Regions from separate parts of the Mesorhizobium sp. BHbdii genome, predicted to be linked through region 4. Evidence: predicted binding sites of a transcription regulator. Region 4 holds the regulator's gene; each other region holds the start of a gene.
What was found. Region 4 encodes LexA, which represses DNA repair genes until DNA is damaged. Its sites were predicted from a motif close to TGTTCNNNNTGTGTTCNG; they were not measured.
Positions count from the first base shown of each region.

Region 1: ACWTU8_RS26280 (ATP-dependent helicase) is a predicted target of LexA. The motif match lies at 2,457-2,474, and genes of this name have one in related genera.
Region 2: ACWTU8_RS15110 (YifB family Mg chelatase-like AAA ATPase) is a predicted target of LexA. The motif match lies at 2,502-2,519, and genes of this name have one in related genera.
Region 3: dinB (DNA polymerase IV) is a predicted target of LexA. The motif match lies at 2,496-2,513, and genes of this name have one in related genera.

Region 1 is NZ_JBSPKX010000006.1:66,255-71,273, reverse strand. It holds gene ACWTU8_RS26285 (DUF982 domain-containing protein) at 1-203, opposite strand, end outside; gene ACWTU8_RS26280 (ATP-dependent helicase) at 361-2,442, opposite strand; gene ACWTU8_RS26275 (hypothetical protein) at 2,544-2,714, opposite strand; gene ACWTU8_RS26270 (hypothetical protein) at 2,866-3,051, shown strand; gene ACWTU8_RS26265 (ABC-F family ATP-binding cassette domain-containing protein) at 3,448-5,019, shown strand, end outside.
Region 2 is NZ_JBSPKX010000002.1:486,953-491,971, forward strand. It holds gene ACWTU8_RS15095 (2-dehydro-3-deoxygalactonokinase) at 1-324, opposite strand, end outside; gene ACWTU8_RS15100 (SDR family NAD(P)-dependent oxidoreductase) at 321-1,088, opposite strand; gene gshB (glutathione synthase) at 1,491-2,432, shown strand; gene ACWTU8_RS15110 (YifB family Mg chelatase-like AAA ATPase) at 2,612-4,144, shown strand; gene ACWTU8_RS15115 (hypothetical protein) at 4,509-5,019, opposite strand, start outside.
Region 3 is NZ_JBSPKX010000001.1:780,974-785,992, forward strand. It holds gene ACWTU8_RS03760 (FAD-dependent oxidoreductase) at 1-1,067, shown strand, start outside; gene dinB (DNA polymerase IV) at 1,202-2,443, opposite strand; gene ACWTU8_RS03770 (GNAT family N-acetyltransferase) at 2,774-3,232, opposite strand; gene ACWTU8_RS03775 (hypothetical protein) at 3,315-3,683, opposite strand; gene ACWTU8_RS03780 (hypothetical protein) at 3,896-4,198, shown strand; gene ACWTU8_RS03785 (XRE family transcriptional regulator) at 4,259-4,954, opposite strand.
Region 4 is NZ_JBSPKX010000001.1:1,732,070-1,737,088, reverse strand. It holds gene trpC (indole-3-glycerol phosphate synthase TrpC) at 1-169, shown strand, start outside; gene moaC (cyclic pyranopterin monophosphate synthase MoaC) at 236-733, shown strand; gene ACWTU8_RS08410 (molybdopterin molybdotransferase MoeA) at 733-1,935, shown strand; gene lexA (transcriptional repressor LexA) at 2,040-2,777, shown strand; gene ACWTU8_RS08400 (ComEC/Rec2 family competence protein) at 2,771-5,019, opposite strand, start outside.

The DNA.
Region 1 (5,019 bases), on a different contig from region 4:
ATGGCATCGCGCGCCGCTTCGGGCGAGATCTCCGCGGCGCGTGCCGCCTCGCATGCCTTCACCGCCGCGCCATAGCTCAGGCGTCGCCGCGATGGCGGGAACTCGGTCAGGAACTCGTGCATGTCGAAGAGCGAAGCGATTATGCGCTTGTGGCCGGCGCCGACGGTAACGGCGACGGGGGTGAAGAGCATCGGGTCGTGCATTCTTGCCTCTCGAATTGGGCGGAGGTGACGGCGGACGCCGCTCTCCGATCTGAATCGGACGCCCAGAAACGCGGATTGCGGCATCAGGTTCCATGTTGCCGAGATTTGATTTTCGCCACCAAGCTCCGCCGTATGAGCGGCGTGCCGAAGAGGCAGCCTATTTCCACATGTCACGCATGCGGGCGCCAAGGTCGACGCGCACTTGCGGCTGGCGGCGCGGATCGTCCTTGGCCGGGACGCTCGCCCATGATGTCTGTTCGAAGGCGCCGAGGATCGACGCCGGGATGAAGCGGGTGCGCGAGGCGTAAACGTGGCGATCGCCGCGCGCCGCCTGGCCGTGGACGAAAAAGCGCTGCGGCATGACCAGGTGCAGACCGTCCTTGGCCCGCGTCATCGCCACGTAGAGCAGGCGGCGCTCCTCGTCGATATCCTCCTTCGAGCCGACGGCGAGATCGATCGGGATGCAGCCGTCGACGGTGTTGAGCACGAAGACGTTCTTCCATTCCTGGCCCTTGGCCGAATGGATGGTCGACAGGATCAGATAGTCCTCGTCGCGATGCGGCGGCCCGGCCTCGTCGCTGGTTGCATCCGGCGGATCGAGCGTCAGCTCGGTCAGGAAACGCTCGCGCGAGGCATAGCCCGAGGCGATCTGTTCGAGCTGCAGAATATCGGCCCGGCGCGTCGTTGCGTCCTCGTGGATGCGGTCGAGATGCGGCTCATACCAGAGCCTGACCTGTTCGAGATCAACAGGCCATTTTCCCGACCCGGTGCGAAGCTGCGAGAACAGCGCGACGAAACCCGGCCAGTCGTCGGCGGCGCGTTGCGGCGGCCGGTAGCGCGCCAGCCCCATCGTTTCGTCGAGCGAAGTCGCCATTGTGTCGACGATCTGCGAAGCCGCCGAAGGGCCGATACCGGGCAAAAGCTGCAGCACGCGGAAACCGGCGACGCGGTCACGCGGGTTTTCGGCGAAGCGCAGCACCGCCAGCACGTCCTTGACATGGGCGGCGTCGAGGAATTTCAGCCCGCCGAACTTGACGAACGGGATGTTGCGGCGCGTCAGCTCGATCTCCAGCGGCCCGCTGTGGTGCGAGGCGCGAAACAGCACGGCCTGCGCTTTCAGCGCCGTGCCGGCCTCACGCTCGGTCAGGATAGCTTGGCAGACGTAACTCGCCTGCTCGGCTTCGTCGCGAACGCTGACCAGCCTCGGCTTTTCCGCCGATTTGCGCTCCGACCAGAGGTTCTTGGTAAAGCGCTCCGAGGCCTCGCCGATCACCGCATTGGCGGCGGCCAGGATGGTCTCGGTCGAGCGGTAGTTGCGCTCAAGCATGACGATCTCGGCCGGCTGCGCGAACTGTTTGGGGAAGTCGAGGATGTTGCGCACTTCCGCCGCTCGAAACGAATAGATCGACTGCGCATCGTCACCGACCACCGTCAGCCCGGAGCCGTCCGGCTTGAGCGCCGTGAGGATCGAGGCCTGCAGCCGGTTGGTGTCCTGGTATTCGTCGACCAGCACATGATCGAAGCGCCCGCCCAGATGCGCTGATATCTCCGGCTCGCCGGCCATCTGCGCCCAGTAGAGCAGCAGGTCGTCGTAATCGAGCACGTTCTGCGCCTGCTTGGTCTCGACATATCGGGCGAACAGCGTCTTGAGCTGTTCTGCCCAACCCGCGCACCAGGGAAACACCGAACCGAGAATCTCGCCGAGCGGCGTCTGCGCGTTGACGGCACGCGAATAGATCGCCAGGCACGTGCCCTTGGTCGGAAAACGGCCTTCGGTTTTGGAGAAGCCGAGTTCGTGCCGGGCGAGGTTCATCAAGTCGGCCGAATCCTCGCGGTCATGGATGGTGAAGGCCGGATCGAGGCCGATCTCCGGCGCATAATCGCGCAGCAGCCTGGCGCCGATGCCGTGAAACGTGCCGGCCCAGCTCAGCGCATCGGTGATGATGGAAGCGTCTCGGCCGAGCACCTCGCCGGCGATGCGTTCGACGCGCTTGGCCATTTCCGATGCGGCACGACGCGAAAACGTCATCAAAAGGATGCGCCTGGGGTCAGCGCCCCTGACGATCAGATGCGCGACGCGATGCGCCAGCGTGCTGGTCTTGCCGGAGCCGGCTCCGGCGATCACCAGTAGCGGCCCGGCGACCTTGCCGTCGCCATGCTCGACGGCAAGGCACTGCTCGGCATTCAGCTTCGCGAGATAGGCAGGCCGGAAGGTCGAATCACGGGCAGCGAGGTTCATTGCCCATCAAGCATCGTTTCCGCTTTGTTCGCAACGGTTTCGACGCGAAAGTTGCGATTGATGCGTCCGTTTCTACTGGCGCACCAGCCGATGAACTGGACTTAGCGCTCGGGCTCTACGCCCATTGCCGCCGACTGCCGCCGCAACGACTTGTCGTCATCGGGAGGCGGCAGCAACAGCGGATCGAAGTCATCGGGCACCTCGTCAATGATTTCCCTGACTATACGGTAGGCCACGTAGACGGCGGCACCGGCTATGAGCAGACGGATCATGATTTTCTCCATTGGTGTGGACCAACCGAAGAGCCCGCGTTTTGTTCCTCGCTCTCTCGTTTTGTTCCCCGCTTTCCGAGCGCCCCCGAGCTCTGCCTGAGCGTGCAACCAAATCGGCACCGTCTCGTTTGCCCGATGACAGGAGGTTGCGATGAACAAGCTCTCAATTTTGCTGGCCCCGACCTGGCTCGTTTTGGCGGCAGCGCTGGCTGTCGCGGCTTGCGATAACAACATCCCACCGACAAAGGCCCCCGGCGCCGATCAAAACCCGCAGGTCGACCCTGCACCCAAGTCGACGTCAGGCGATGATCAACCCGGCACGCCGCCGGCGCAGTGATGGAACGCAGAAAAAGTGGCCGGCGCCGCTTGGGAGGGAGCGATGACGCCGGCCAGGCGGGTTCAGGTCCACCGCATACCTAGAGATAGCTGAGTCTTGCTGTTGCGTCATGGGGCGATTGCGGAAGACGACCTCGTTGGACAGTCAATCAACTGACAAATGTGACAAAACTGCCATTTTCAGATGCGAGAAGCCGATGCTCGCAAGGCGCCGCGCCGCCGCAGCAGGTTCCCGGCCCAACCCAGGGCTGGCTCTCTGATCCGGTGAGGCCGGCGATCGGATCTTTCCTCCCGCGGCATCAGGCGATCTGCCGACGCCGGCCATATTCATGCCTTATGCGGCCAACCGGCGCTCAAGCTCTTGCGAAGCGTTGACGTCCCGTGCAAAAGCGCGGCCATGCTGATCATTAACGACCTTTCGCTCCGCATGGCCGGACGCCTGCTTCTCGACCATGCCTCGCTGACCTTGCCGGCCGGCAGCAAGGCAGGCCTCGTCGGCCGCAACGGCACCGGCAAGACCACTTTGTTCAAGGCGATCACCGGCGACCTCGCCTCCGAGACCGGCTCGATCAGCCTGCCGAAGAACACGCGCATAGGCCAGGTGGCGCAGGAAGCGCCCGGCACCGAGGAGCCGCTGATCGAGATCGTGCTCAAGGCCGACCTTGAACGCTCCGCATTGATCGAGGAGGAAAAGTCGGCGACCGATCCGCACCGCATCGCAGACATCCACATGCGGCTGGCCGATATCGACGCCCATTCGGCCGAGTCGCGTGCCGCCACCATCCTCGCCGGCCTCGGCTTCGACGACGACGCCCAGCGACGGCCGGCCTCATCGTTCTCCGGCGGCTGGCGCATGCGCGTCGCACTCGCCGCAGTGCTGTTTGCCGAGCCCGATCTGCTGCTGCTCGACGAGCCGACCAACTACCTCGACCTCGAAGGCACGCTGTGGCTGGAAAACTACGTGTCGAAATATCCGCACACCGTACTTCTGATCTCGCACGACCGCGACCTGCTCAACCGCGCCGTCAACTCGATCGTCCATCTCGACCAGAAGAAGCTGACTTTCTGGCGCGGCGGCTACGACCAGTTCGAACGCCAATACACCGAGCAGCGCGAATTGCAGGAGAAGGGCAGGGTCAAGCAGGAAGCCGCGCGCAAGCACATGGAATCCTTCGTCGAGCGCTTTCGGGCCAAGGCTTCCAAGGCGAGACAGGCGCAGTCGCGCATCAAGGCGCTGGAGAAGATGAAGCCGATCGCCGCAATTGTGAACGACAATGTGCGGCCGTTCTCCTTTCCCGAGCCGGTGAAGACGGTCGCCTCGCCGATCATCGCGCTGAACAACGTCAATGTCGGCTATACCGAGGGTCAGCCGATCCTGAAGAAGATGACGCTGCGCATCGACGCCGATGACCGCATCGCGCTGCTTGGTGCCAATGGCAACGGCAAGTCGACCTTCGCCAAGCTTCTGTCGGGCCGGCTGAAGCAGGAGACCGGCACCATGACGGTGGCGCCCGGGCTGAAGGTGGCGATCTTTGCCCAGCATCAGCTCGACGATCTCCGGCCGAACGAAAACGCCTATGAGCATGTCCGCCGGCTGATGCCGGAAGCGCCGGAATCGAAAGTGCGCGGCCGCGTCGCCCAGTTCGGCCTGACCACCGAAAAGATGAACACCGCCGCCAAGGACCTGTCGGGCGGCGAGAAGGCGCGACTGCTGATGGGCCTGTCGGCCTTCGAGGGCCCAAACCTGTTCATCCTCGACGAACCGACCAACCATCTCGACATCGACAGCCGTGAATCGCTGATCCATGCGCTGAACGAGTTTCCCGGCGCCGTCATCCTGATCTCGCACGACCGCCATCTGCTCGAGGCAACGGCCGACCGCCTATGGCTGGTCAAGGATGGGACGGTCAATCCTTTTGACGGCGACCTCGATGACTACAAGACGCTGGTCACCGGTGTCTCCGGCGAC
Region 2 (5,019 bases), on a different contig from region 4:
GCGCTGGCCGGATATGCGCGCCGCACCGGCCAGGATGGCGCCGATCGGCGCCGGCACGGTGACATAGGGCGCCTCCAGCCAGCCCTGGCGCGAGCCGGCCATGCCGCAGATGATGACAGGCATCGCTTCCGGCGCGCCCATCGCCGCCAGATGTCCTTCGAGGATGATCGAAAACCCGGCGGCCTGCGCGGTGATCAGCCCGTCGTCGCCGCGGCGCTCGGCAAGGACGTTTCCGGCCTCATCGATCAGCCAGACCCTGAGACGGGTTGTGCCCCAATCGACGGCGGCAACGGCCGGCGCCTTGTTCGGAAATCCTGGGCTCACAGGAAGCCCCCATCGACGATCAACATCTGTGCGGTCAGCATCCGCGAAGCGTCCGACGCCAGGAACAGCACCGTGCCGACAATGTCTTCCGGCTGCATCACCTGCTTGATGCATTGCTTGGCAACGTGGGCGGCGAGCGCCTGTTCGGTGACCCAGAGCTCCTTCTGCCGCTCGGTGATCACCCAGCCGGGTGCGATCGCATTGACGCGAATGCCGTCGGCGCCGAGCTTGCCGGCAAGCCCCTTGGTCAGGCCGACGATGCCGGCCTTGGCGGCGGTATAGGCCGGCATGTCGGGGTGGTTGATCAGAAAGGACGTCGACGTGAAGTTGATGATCGAGCCGCCGCCGGCGCGCTTCATGCCCGGCGCTACCGCCTGTGCGGAGAAGAAATGCGGACGCAGGTTGACCGCCTGGTTGTTGTCCCAGAATTCCACGGTGACATCTTCCACTGCGTGGCGATCATCAAGTGCTGCATTGTTGACCAGCACGGTGACGTCGCCATGCGCTTCGGCCGCCTTGGCGGCTGAAGCCCGCAGCGCCTCGACATCGCGTATGTCTGTCGTGAGATAGAGAGGCCGGCGGCCGAGATCCTTCTCGATGCGGTCGGCCAGCGCAAGGCTCGGGCGGTCGGCGATGTCGATGAAGGCGACCTTCGCTCCCTGGCGGGCAAAGCCCTCGGTCAGCGCCGCGCCGATGCCGGAGCCGCCGCCGGTGATCAGCACCGAGGCACCTTGAAGGTCGGCAAAGCGTGCCGATGGCATCATTTTTTTCTCCCTGCGCATGACCCCGGAAATCGGTTTCGATTTCGGAAAGGATCATGCGCAAAATCAAAGTGCTATAGCGTCCTTTGCGCGTCCAAAAGGACGCGCGGCGCTGTAGGCTCAGTCGGCGCGCATCCTAGCCAGCCCGGTCGGGGGAGCAAGGGAGAAAAACCGATTCCCGAGGCTTATGTCAGACAAAAAGACGATCACGCCCCACTACGCATCCTTGCAGCGGCGGCCAACCCCACGAAGGCATCGAGCGCACGCACAGCCTCGCTTTGTCTGCAACTGGCCGACAGACGCCCCGCTTGCAGCAGGCAATCCTCAAAATGTCGCGATTGGCAGATCACCGGCGAGGTTGTAAGGGCAAGCACAGCTGCCCATCCGATCCGCCGGAGATCCGCCATGCCTCTGAAAATCGCCGTCCAGATGGACCACATCTCCACCGTCTCGATTGCGGGCGACACGTCTTTCGCGCTGTCGCTGGAAGCGCAGCGGCGCGGCCACCGGCTGTTCCATTATACGCCCGACCGGCTGTCGCTGCGCGGCGGCAAGGTGTTTGCCCGCATCGAGGAAATGCAAGTCCGCGATGAGAAGGGCAATCACTATTCGCTCGGTGAAGAAGTCCGCACCGACCTGTCGGAGATGGACGTCGTCCTGCTCAGGCAGGATCCGCCGTTCGACATGAACTACATCACCACGACGCACGTGCTCGAGCGCATCCATCCCAAGACACTGGTGGTCAACGACCCGGCGTGGGTGCGCAACAGCCCGGAAAAGATCTTCGTCACCGAATTTCCCGACCTGATGCCGGAAACGCTGATCACCAAGGACCCGCTGGAGGTCGCCGCTTTCCGCAAGGAGTTCGGCGACATCATCGTCAAGCCGCTCTACGGCAATGGCGGCGCCGGCATATTCCACCTGCACGAGGCCGACCGCAACCTTGCCTCACTGCTCGAAATGTTCGGCCAGTTGTTCCGCGAGCCCTACATCGTGCAGCGTTATCTGAAGGAGGTGCGCGCCGGCGACAAACGCATCATCCTGATCGATGGTGAGCCGGTCGGCGCCATCAACCGGGTGCCGGCCGAGCATGATTCACGCTCCAACATGCATGTCGGCGGCCGCGCCGAAAAAACCGAACTGACGGCGCGCGAACGCGAGATCTGCGCCCGCATCGGCCCATCGCTGAAAGAGCGCGGCTTTATCCTCGTCGGCATCGACGTTATCGGCGACTACATGACCGAGATCAACGTGACGTCGCCGACCGGCATTCGCGAGGTGAAACGCTTCGGCGGCGCCGACATTGCCAGCCTGTTCTGGGATGCGGTCGAGGACAAACGCAAGTAGCGCACGCTTGGCGGAACAGCGTTTTTCCGACCCAGAGCGCCGCGACGCCATCAGATTGTAGCGTTCAATTGTTCCCGTAATGTTCTTGCCTTTGCCCAAAATCTGTGGTTGTCTCCGGTGACGCCGTTCGCGGCATGATCGCATGGGCTTCGGGCGAGCCCATGTCCGGGGGCTGAAAAATGGTTGCACGGGTCCGTACGGTCGCTTTCCAAGGCATCGAGGCCGTGCCGGTCGACGTGCAGGTGATGATCGCACCGGGCAAGGTCAACATGCACATCGTCGGTCTCGGCGACAAGGCGGTGGCCGAGAGCCGGGAGCGGGTGCAGGCGGCGCTGCATGCGTCGGGCCTGTCGATGCCGTCGAAGAAGGTCACGGTCAATCTGGCGCCGGCCGACCTGCCCAAGGAAGGCAGCCATTACGATTTGCCGATCGCGCTCGGCCTGATGGCGGCATTGGGCGCCATTCCGGGTGACATGCTGGCCGGCTATGTCGTGCTTGGCGAGCTGTCGCTCGACGGCACCATCGCCGCGGTGGCCGGCGCGCTGCCGGCGGCGATCGGCGCCAATGCCGAAGGCAAGGGCTTGATCTGTCCTTTCGCCTGCGGCCCGGAAGCGGCGTGGGCCGGCAAGGATTTCGACATTCTGGCGCCGCGCAGCCTGATCGCCATCGCCAATCATTTTCGCGGCACGCAGGTTCTGTCGCGGCCGGAAGCCGGCATCCATGCCGCGGCGCGTGACCTGCCGGATCTCGCCGACATCAAGGGCCAGGAGACCGCCAAGCGGGCACTCGAAGTGGCGGCGGCCGGCGGCCACAATTTGCTGATGGTCGGACCGCCGGGATCGGGAAAGTCGATGCTGGCGCAGCGGCTGCCGTCGATCCTGCCGCCGCTGGCGCCGAGGGAATTGCTCGAAGTCTCGATGATCGCGTCGGTGGCCGGCGAACTCGGCGAAGGCAAGCTGACCGACCGGCGGCCGTTCCGCGCCCCGCACCATTCGGCCTCGATGGCGGCGATGGTCGGCGGCGGCCTGCGGGTGCGGCCGGGCGAGGCGTCGCTTGCCCATCACGGCGTGCTGTTCCTCGACGAGTTTCCCGAATTCTCGCCGCAGGCGCTCGACGCGCTGCGCCAGCCGCTGGAGACCGGCGACTGCATGATCGCCCGCGCCAACCATCGCGTCACCTATCCGGCGCGCATCCAGCTGGTCGCGGCGATGAACCCGTGCCGCTGCGGCATGGCCGGCGAGCCGGGCTATCGCTGCCTGCGCGGCGACCGTTGCCGCACCGACTACCAGGCACGCATTTCCGGTCCGCTGCTCGACCGCATCGATCTCCGGATCGAAGTGCCGGCGGTCTCGGCCAGCGATCTGATCCGGCCGGACCGGGCAGAGAAGAGTGCCGCGGTGGCGCTGCGCGTGGCCCGCGCCCGGACGATCCAACGCGAGCGTTTCGAGCGGCTGGGCGCGACCTCCGCCACCACCAACGCGCATTGCCCGCCCGCCGTCATCGAGGAGATCGCCATGCCGGATGCGTCAGGCCTGTCGCTGCTCAGGGACGCCAGCGAAAAACTCGGCTTTTCCGCGCGCGCCTACCACCGGGTGCTGAAAGTGGCGCGAACGCTGGCCGATCTCGAGGCCAGCGAGACGGTCGGCCGCATCCATCTGGCCGAGGCGATTTCCTACCGCATGAGCTCGGAGCGAATGGCGCAGGCGGCGTAGAGTGCAACGTTCGGGCGTCGGAAAGCTTGACCGCCGAGCAGTCAGCAAGGCTATGCACCGGTTCTGCTGGGCTGCCGGATCATCTCAAGGAGCTCGACGCGCAGTTGCTACCTGTCGGGAAGAGCCATCGTCGCTAGGTCGGCCAACCAGACGCCGTCGGCCGCCAGCCTGACGATTTGCGTGGCGCATGTCGCCATCGGTTGCGAGGTGCCGCCGCTCGAAGCGGGCCTGGAACGAGCTGACCCACAATACGCGCGGATCGGCGTCGGTCAGCCTGCGGGCCGGAAGCGGCCCGCGCCGGCAAGGTATTCGACATTCCGGCGCTATGCAGCCTGACCGCAATCGCCAGTCATTTCCGCGGCGGCTACTTAACCGGGATCATGAGATGTGCGTAGGGAGTGCCCGCCCACATCACATATGGCCTGGACGTGTCAGGTTTGGGGTCAGTCGGATAGCCGTGCATCATATCCGTTGCGTTGACGATCATCACGTGCGGTCCAGTCTCCACCCAATTGTTGCCTGCCTCGGGCTTCGTCGCATAAGGATCGGTGTTGCTGCCATCGGTGCCGCCGGACAGCATATACATGAAGCCGACCTTGCCCTTGGGCGGTTCCTTTTTTCCCATCCACGCCACTGCCCATTCCATCGCGTTGGCATCGCCACACATTGGATCCGGGCCAGGCGTGGCCGGGTTGTCCGGGATGCACCAGAAGCCGTTTGCGCCCTCGCGCAGTGTGCGCATTGCACCCTTCTCATCCATGGCGTGGATCGTAGCGCCGCTTCCTACAGCGGGGGGTGCGGCGGATTCAGCGCTCTTGATCATCGCAGCGTCATCGGCGGCTGCGCCTTGAATCGCAAACAAACTGCCCGCAGCC
Region 3 (5,019 bases), 950 kb from region 4:
TCGACGTCGAGAAGACCAAGGGTGTGCCGTTTGCAGGCTTTTCGGATGCGCAGGCCCTTCGATACGCCAATCAGGCGACCTTCCACCCGATCAAATATCTCCGCGGGCTGGCCGCAGGCATCCGCTCGCGCGGCGGCGCGCTTTATGCCGATACCGTTGTCGAAAAGGTCGAGGAGACTGACCGCGGCGTGCGCGCAACCACGGTTTCAGGCTTTACCGTGTCCGCCAAATCGGCCGTTGTCGCCACCAACTCGCCGATCAACGATCGGGTCGCCCTCCATACCAAGCAAGCGCCGTATCGGACCTACGCGATGTCGTTCGAGATCGCGCGCGATACCATACCGGATGCCCTGTATTGGGATACTGAAGACCCTTACCACTACGTTCGGCTTCAGCCTGGCGAAGATCGGACCGACTTCCTGATCGTCGGAGGTGAAGACCACAAAACAGGGCAGGCCGATGATGCCGGAGATCGCTTCGCGGCCCTGGCGGCCTGGACCAAAAGGCTGGTGCCTGATGTCGGCGTGGAAACCAACCGGTGGTCCGGGCAGGTGATGGAGACCGTCGATTATGCGGGGTTCATCGGCCGCAATCCTGGCAACCGCCGCGTCTTTGTGGCGACTGGGGATTCCGGCCAGGGCATTACCCATGGCGTCGTCGCCGGCCTGTTGATTTCCGACCTGATTCTGAAGGGGGAAAGCCGCTGGCGCGAACTTTACGAGCCGTCTCGCAAGACGGCAGGCGCGATCGGCGATTATCTGTCGGAGAATGCGACAGCGCTCAAGAGTTTTGCGGAGTATATCGCGCCTGGCGAAATCGATTCCGTCGACAGGCTGCGACCGGGAGAAGGTGCCATCGTCCGCGAAGGGCTCACCAAAATCGCCGCGTTTCGCGATGACGACGGCACGGTCTACAAGCGCTCGGCCGCATGCACGCATATCGGCTGCCATGTCCATTGGAACTCCCTCGAGCGCTGCTGGGACTGCCCCTGCCACGGCTCGCATTTTGCTATCGACGGCACGGCTTTGAACGGACCGGCCGTGTCGCCCCTGGCTTCGCTTGACTAGCCCTCTTCGAGACGAATATTCGCCTCGGCTGACTGGGACGCTTGCGCTCAAGTGGTCCTGCGCGGCGCCAATGGCGAAGGCTCAAGAGGGCGCGAAGTGGAATTTCTGCATCGCATCGGTCCGGCCAAACCGGCTCACAACTCCTTTTCGGCCAGCTCGCGAAAGGCATCGGGAATCGACCGCGACAGTCCGAGCGCGACCGAGGCATAGCCGACCGCCTCCCAGCCGAAGCGGTCGCGGATCTTATCGACGGCGCGGTCGGCGGTCCAGCGCGCCACTCCCTTCCTTGTGCCGGGGCGGCGGCGGTCGTCATCGAGGCCGAGCGGCAGTTCCAGCTGCAGGCCCGGTTGCTTTTCCAGATGCGAAACGGCGATCGCCAGCAGCGAAATGGTCTTTTCGTGCGGATAATCGACAAGCACCTTGCGCACCAGCGCCTCGGCGATCTCGGCCAGCATCGCGGTTGCCGAAATCGGCTGGTCGAGCGTGATCGAACGCGTCACCGAGCGCAGGTCGGCGAAGCGGACACGGACCGTCACCGTACGGCCGGGCCGCGATTTCGCCCGCAGCCTGGTGGCGACCCTGTCGGCCAGATGCAGCAGGGTCGGCACGAAGACTTCCTCCTCGGCCGGTTTCCTGCCGAGCGCCGACTGCGCGCCGGCCGATCGCGCCCGGCGCTGCGTCTCGAGCTTGCGCGGATCGCGGTTCCAGGCCAGCGCGTTGAGCTTTGCGCCCGCCGCCGGGCCGAGCAGGCGCTCCAGCGACCCACCGTTGGTCTTCGCCAGCTCGCCGATGGTGTTGACGCCGATGCCGGCCAGCCGCTCCCTGGTGACCGGACCGACGCCCCACATCAGCTCAACCGGCAGATCGTGCAGGAACTCGAGCTCGTGGCGCGGATCGACCACCACCAGTCCGTCGGGCTTGGCCACTTGCGAGGCGATCTTGGCCAGATGCTTGGTGCGCGCCACGCCGACCGAGATCGGCAGGCCGAGCTCGGCGCGCACGCGGCGGCGGATGGTTGTGGCGATCTCGGCCGGCGGCCCGAACAGACGGGTGCAGCCGGTGACGTCTGCGAAGGCCTCGTCGATGGAAATCCGCTCGACCACCGGCGTGAAATCGCCAAGCACTTTGATGGCCGCGTCGCCGAGCCGCTGGTAATCCTTGAAATGACCGCCGACGAAAATCAGATCGGGGCAGAGTTCCCGCGCGCGCCGCCCCGGCATGCCGCCACGTACGCCGAAGGCCTTGGCCTCGTAGGACGCGGCCAGCACGACGCCGCCGCCGACGGCGATCGGCTTGCCGCGCAGGGCCGGGTCGAGCAATTGTTCGACCGAGGCATAAAAGGCGTCCAGATCAGCGTGGAGGATGTTGGCTTCCATCCGGCCCGTTCGCCCGCGGAGGTCGCCGCATTGTCTCGAGGGTGGTTTGGTTTGGAACAAAGGGAGAACATTGTACGTGGATTGTCAAGGAGCGTGGACGGCAGGTGGAAGGCAATCGCTTCAGGTTTGCGCTGCCCCTCATCGCCCTGCTAGGCACTTCTCCCTGTAGGGACGGGAGAAGGACGCTCTCGTCGATGGTTTCGCCAATCACCAACGTCGCAGGAACTGCCGATGTTGCGGACAGCCCCCTTCGCCCCGTCACCATACGGGGAGAAGGTGCCGGCAAGCGGATGAGGGGCGGCGCCGACTCGGCAATCAGCCGATCGAGTGCTACAACCCCATCTTGTAGCCGAGATGGCTGGCGATGAAACCGAGGCGCTCGTAGAAAGCGTGCGCCTCCTGTCGACTCTTGTCGGCCGTGAGCTGAACGAAGCTGCAGTTGCGCGAGCGGCACTCTTCAACCGCCCATTCGATCATGCGTTTGCCGACGCCGCCGGACCGGCGGTGCCGGGCAACGCGAACGCCTTCGATTTGCCCGCGCCAGGCGCCGTTCCTCGAAATGCCCGGAATGAAGCTGAGCTGCAGGGTTCCAACCACTTGCCCGGCTTCGACGGCCACCGCCAGCAGCTGGTTGGGATCGGCATCGATTGCCCTGAAGGCATCGAGATAGGAGGGGGCGAGCGGCGTCGACGCGTCTTCCCGACCAGCGCCAAGCGCATCGTCGGCTAGCAATGCGACAATCGCCGGCAGATCGGGCGCTTGCGCGCGACGGAAATCAATTTCGCTCATCGAGGGACGACATACGGCGCGGGCTTGGCGACGGCAAGTGCGGTCCAGCCATTCGCGGCCGATGGCGTCGACGACCTCCGGCTTACGCGGCCTGCCGTGCCCAGAGGCGGTGGCCATAGCGGCGGAAGAAGCGCGCCAGGAGCCGCTGCTGCCTGGCGCGGGCGAGATCGGCGCCGCGTCTTTCCTGGCGCCAGCGCGGCATGTTGCGGAACAGCGCAATGAAGCGGGCGGCGTCCTCGAGCGCCTCCTCGGCCGACTGCGCCGGGCGGATCGCCGCCAGGAACAAGGCCTCGCCGTGCTTCAGCCGGTCGACCACCGCCTTGCGCTGGTCATGGCCCAGGCGGGCCTTGCCTATGCCGTCGAGGCGGATGGCGGCGAAGGCTGCCAGCATGGCAGGGCTGTCGCCGGTATAGCCGCAATCACGGGCGAATTGAGCGGAGAGGGCGTCCATCCTGGTTTCCTTGGCTGAGCGGCCGCAACGGGTGCCCGGTCTTGCCGCCCATGCGTACGTCCACGGCGAATTCATCGGTATATCATATACAAGCATAACTCAAAACTGTGCGCAAGTTAAACTTTTACGCAGGGTTGGGCGGATCCGACTCGACTCTTCGGTAAAAACCCATAATGTTGCGAACAAAACAGGAACATGAGGCATCAGGAGCAATGGCATTGCCGGGCAAGGAAGCGACGATCGCCGAGGTTGTCTCGATCGCGGTCGAGTGTATCGATTGCGGCCGCAACAGATGGTGGAAGCCGGCTGAGCTCAGGCGCTTCGGGGTAACTGCGCAGACGCCGCTGGCGTCCCTTTCGGGGCGCCTCATTTGCTCGGCTTGCCGCGCCGATGGCCTGCCGGGCGCAGCGGTCGTGATCCAGGCGGCATTCGTCGACGAGCAGCAGCGGCGCCGCGCCGAGGCGCGGATGCTCAGCGAGCGCGAGGTTCCGCTGGAGAGATCCAGGCGGGCTTGAGTGGCGCGCCGATCCACCTTCCCCCACAGGGGGAGAAGCGAGCGCGCGGACCCGCGACCCCTAATACCCCAGCAGTTCCTTGAGCGGGATGACGCGGAAGACGGCCTTGATCGCGTAGCGGTTGAAGGTCAGCGTCTTCGGCGGATTGTACTGCTCGACGACCAGCTCGGCAGCGGTGCGCTTGACAAGCTTCTTGATGAAGGCCTTGCCGTTGCGTTCGTTTTCTTCGGGGAACATCTCGATCACCACATGGTCGCCTGGCACGGCGTCGCGGCCGCCGCAATAAAGCATCTCGCCGGGCTCGTAGCGCGGCACCATCGAGTCGGAGAGCACATGCAGCGCAAACACCTTGCGCAGATGGGCGATGCCGGGCGGGCGCTGGACGTAGCCGGCGACCTCGCCGTTGAAGGTGAAGTCGCCGTCGTCGCCGCCAACCGCAGCACCCAGAAGCTCGATGTCCATCGGGCCGGCGGGCAGTGGGGCGGCGTCGGTGACGATCTCTGCGTCGGCGACATTGTCGGCGTCGTCGAGGAAGACGACCTCGCCCTTGCCGAGCGCCACCGGGTCGACGCGCAGGAAGGCGGCGGTCTTCAAAAGGTTCTCGGTTTTTGGGAGGTTGCGGCCGGTTTCCCAATTGCCGACGGCGGCGACATCGGTGTCGTTGTGCTCGGCAATGTGGCGCATCACCAGGCCACGCTGCTTGCGCGCCTTGCGGATCGCCGCTCCGACCTTGATCGACAATGAGGTTTTCGCCATGGCGCCATCTGAAACATAAGAATCGGTTTCGTCCATGAAAGAATGGCTTGCATAACCTTTTGAGT
Region 4 (5,019 bases):
AGACTGCCGCAGGCTGGAACTGAGCGACATCGGTACGTTCCTCGTCGGCGAGAGCCTGATGCGGCAACAGAATGTGGCCACTGCAACGCGCCTGCTTTTGACGGGCAAGGCGCCGGCTCATCTATCGACCCGAAGATCGGAATCGATTTTTGGAGAGCACGATGCATAGTTTCAAAGGGTTAGAGCGTACTTTGCGCGTCCAAACGGACGCACGTCGCTCTAAGGCTGACTGACGATGACGGCCGCCCTCACCCATCTTGGCGCGAAAGGCGAAGCCAATATGGTCGATGTCGGCGACAAGGCGGAGACGACGCGCACGGCAATCGCCGAAGGTCTTGTCGCGATGCGGCCCGAAACGCTGAAGATGATTCTCGACGGCGATGCCAAAAAGGGCGACGTGCTGGGCACGGCGCGCATCGCCGGCATCATGGCGGCCAAGAGGACGCATGAGCTGATCCCGCTCTGCCATCCGCTGCTGTTGACCAAGGTATCCGTTGACATCGAACCGGACGCGACGCTGCCAGGCCTGAAGGTCACGGCGCTGGCCCGCGTCACAGGTAAGACCGGCGTCGAGATGGAAGCGCTGACCGCCGTCTCGGTCGCCTGCCTGACCATCTATGACATGGCCAAGGCGGTCGACCGCGCCATGGTGATCTCGGGCATCAGGCTGGTCGAAAAGACCGGCGGCAAATCCGGCGACTACAAGGCGGACGCCAAGGGGGCAGGCCAATAATGGCACTGCTTCCGGTCGCCGAGGCGCTCGAGCGCCTGCTTGAGGATGCTGCGCCCTTGCAGGCTGAATGCGTCGCCCTGATGGACGCCGCCGACCGCGTGCTGGCGGAGCCGCTTCTGGCGCTCCGCACCCAGCCGCCGTTCAACGCGTCCGCCATGGACGGCTATGCCGTGCGGGCCGAGGACGTCGCGTCCGTGCCCGCAAGACTTTCGGTGATCGGCATGGCGCCGGCCGGACGCGGCTTTGCCGGAACAGTCGGCCCGGCGCAGGCCGTGCGCATCTTCACCGGCGCGCCGCTTCCTGCAGGCGCCGACACCATCGTCATCCAGGAGAATGCAAGGGATCTCGGCGGCGGCAGCGTCGAAGTGACCGCGTCGACGGTTGAAGGCCGCAACATCCGCCGCCTCGGGCTCGATTTCTCGAAGGGCGACGTCCTGCTGGAGAAAGGCCGCCCGCTTGATCCGGCGGCATTGTCGCTGGCGGCGTCGGCCAACCACCCGCAGGTCAGCGTGGTGAAACGGCCGCTGATCGCCATCATCGCCACCGGCGACGAATTGCTGCCGCCGGGCAGCGACCTTGGCCCCGACAAGATCATCTCGTCCAATGCCTATGGCGTCGCCGCCGCGGCCCGCTCGGTCGGCGCCAGCGCGCTCGATCTCGGCATCGCCCCCGACCGCAAGGAGGCGATCGCCACGCTGGTGAAACAAGCGGTCGACGCAGGCGCCGACGTCATTGTCACGCTGGGCGGCGCCTCGGTCGGCGACCATGACCTGGTCCATAACGTGCTGACCGGTGAAGGCATGACGCTCGATTTCTGGAAAATCGCCATGCGGCCTGGCAAGCCGTTGATGTTCGGGCGGCTGGGCGACATCCGCTGCATCGGCCTGCCTGGCAATCCGGTGGCGAGTCTGGTCTGCACGCAGCTCTTTCTGAAGCCGCTGCTTGCGCGGCTCGGCGGCCGCGCCTTCCGGCAGGACATGCGTCAGGCGCGGCTCGGCGCCGCCATGCCGGCCAACGATCTCAGGCAGGACTATGTACGCGCGGTGGTGAAGGAAGACGGCACGCCACTAGCGACCCCGTTCGGCATCCAAGATTCCTCGATGCTCAAAATGCTGGCCGACGCCAACGGGCTGATCGTGCGCGAGCCATTCGCTCCGCCAGCCGCGACGGGCGCCGCGTGTAGCGTGCTGATGCTACGCTGAACAAAACGTCAACACATTCATTAAACTTTAAACGGTTGCGGAACACAACTGGAACAGATAGTGTTTGTTCTGGGTTTGTTTTTCTGATTCTGTTGGGGGTCGCGATGCTGACACGCAAACAACATGAACTGCTGATGTTCATCCACGAGCGGCTGAAGGAAAGCGGCATTCCGCCCTCGTTCGACGAGATGAAGGAAGCGCTCGACCTCGCCTCGAAATCGGGGATCCATCGGCTGATCACGGCGCTGGAGGAGCGCGGTTTCATTCGCCGCCTGCCCAACCGGGCCCGCGCGCTGGAGGTGCTGCGCCTGCCCGATTCGATCGCGCCCGGCCTCAATGCGGCTCGCAAATTCTCGCCAAGCGTCATTCAGGGCAGCCTTGGGCAGGGCAGCCTCGGACGACAGATCAAACCGGCGCCTTCGCGCCTGCCCGCGGCCGGCAATGACGACGACGTCGTTGCCACCATCTCCATACCGGTGATGGGCCGCATCGCTGCCGGTGTGCCGATCGACGCCATCCAGCACCAGACGCATTCGATCTCGGTACCACCGGACATGATCACCGGCGGCACGCACTACGCGCTGGAGGTCAAGGGTGATTCGATGATCGAGGCCGGCATTTTCGACGGCGACACGGTCATCATCCGCAACGCCGACACCGCTCAGCCTGGCGAGATCATCGTCGCCTTGGTCGACGAGGAGGAAGCGACGCTGAAGCGGTTCCGCCGCAAGGGCGCCTCGATCGCACTGGAAGCCGCCAATCCGGCCTATGAGACGCGCATCTTCGGGCCGGACCGGGTCAAGGTGCAAGGCAAGCTCGTCGGACTGATCCGGCGTTACTGAGCGGCAGGTTTCTTGGGTTTCTCGGCCCTGCGGTATGGTGGCAAGCCCCTCGCCTCGCGCGAATATCTCCGCTGCTCGTGCCAAGGCCTATATGGCTGTCTGACGGCAAAACGGATTTCTGCGCGCGTCGTCGCTGATAGCGGATCGAAGAAGACGGCGGCACTGCCCATGCGAGCGAGCTGCCGTTTGGTGACGACGAGAACCAGCGGATTGCGGCAGGGATTATAATAGGCTGTGGCATCGTCGATGACGATCAAATCCGCAAAGGCACAGGCTGGCCGTGCGGTTTTGCGGTCGTCGGCGAGTGCGATGATCGCGCCGGACGGGTGCCGGGCGAGGCACAGGCCGGCAGTGCAGTAGAAGGGCGCTCCAGGCGGCAGGTCGGCCGGGTCGGCGACGTCGAACCGCACGTCTCCTATTTCGAATGTCTCCGGCTCGACAATGGTCGCTGAAACCAGCGCATGTTTCCAGTTGTCGGTGGTGAATTCGTTCGAACGCACCCGGTTGACGGCAAGTTCGCCGCCGCCGATCGGCAGCGCCACCAGATGCGCATCTTCCGAAATCAGCACATCGGGGGCGCGCGTGTCGGAAATCGTCAGCAGGCCGGCGAGCGCAAAGGGAAGTGCCGCAAGCCGCAACCATGTCGTCGCGATCGTGGCGATGACCAGGGCGACCGTCACCAGCAGAACCGACTGCAACGAGATCAGCCCGACTGCATCGACCGGCGACCGCTCGGAAATCCGTCCCGATATTGCGATCATGGCCGTCAGTCCCTTGCCCATCATGTAGAGGAAAGGTTCGTCGAAGCCGAAAGGCATTGCCAGAGCGCTGAGGACGGCCAGGAACATGACGACCGTGACGATTGGCATGACCGCCAGATTGGCGAACAGGCTAAGCGGCGATACGCGCTGGAAGTGCCAGATGGCGAAGAGCGCGGTGGCGCTGCCGGCAATGATGGAGGTCATTGCGATGGTACCTGTCCCAGCGGCGAGTTTTCGCGTGACGAAAGCGACCGGCGACCGTCGCTGTGGCGGCGCCGTGGCCCTGTCGGCACGATAGTCGGACCAGCCGGCATAGGCGCCCACGAGAGCAGCAGTCGCGGCGAAGGACATCTGGAAGCTTGGGCCGACCACCTCGTGCGGCGACACGACGATGACGGCGATGGCAGAAATCGTCAGATTGCGCATGGTAAGTGCCGCTCGGTCGAACAGCACGGCGACAAGCATTACCGCCAGCATGATGAAGCTGCGTTCAGCCGCGACCACGATACCGGAAAAAATGAGATAGGCAGCGATGGAAAGGAGTGCGGCAGCAGCCGCATATTTCTTGACCGGCCGGCGTGACGAAAAATCGGGAAACAGCGCAAAGGCGCCGCGCAGCAATCCCATGATCGTGCCGGCGACAAGCGCCATGTGCAGGCCGGAAATCGAGATGATGTGATAGATGCCGGTGCGCCGCATCGATTCGTTTATCTCTTCGGGAATGCCGGCACGCACACCGATGATCAGTGCGGCGGCAATCTCCCCCTCGGCGCCACCAATGCTGTCCCTGATATGGTCGGCAATGTTTTCGCGCGCCTTTTCGATCGAGGAAGAAAGGCGCGCGGCGAACGGCACATTCTCGGAAACGACGATCTTCGGATTGCCGAGGAAAAAGCCACTGGCACCGATACCGGCGAAATAGCTGTCAAAGGAGAAGTCATAACTGTCCGGCCTAACCGGGCCAGTCGGAGGCAAAAGCCGCACATAACCGGTTGCCACCGAGCCTGCAGTCATCTCAGCGGGAATTTTGCGTGCCGAAACCCTGACACGTCCCGGTGCATAACGCAGTGTCGGCCGGGCGGTCGACATCACGTCGATGGTCAGCCTGATCCGGCCGTTCGCCATCTGATCGAGCCTAACGACACGGCCGGTGAGCTGGGTCTGGATTTCCGAACCGAGCATCTGCGTTCCCGCGCGCCAGGTTTCAACCTTGGCGGCGAGAACACCGAGTGCGCACAGCAACGCTGCCATGAAGCACAGATGCGTCTTGCGCCATGAGCGGGTGACAGCCGCACACAATGCCGCGAGGACCACGACGGCAATGGGCTGCGGAAAGTCCGGTTCGACGGTAAGCGAAAAATAGACGATCACCCCGCACGCCAGAAAAACCGGCACCAGCAGGAAGGCGACGCCGCGGTCGAGTTCCAGGCCGGCTGCCGAGGCCACGCTGTTGCGGATACCGGATGGTGAAAGATGGCTGA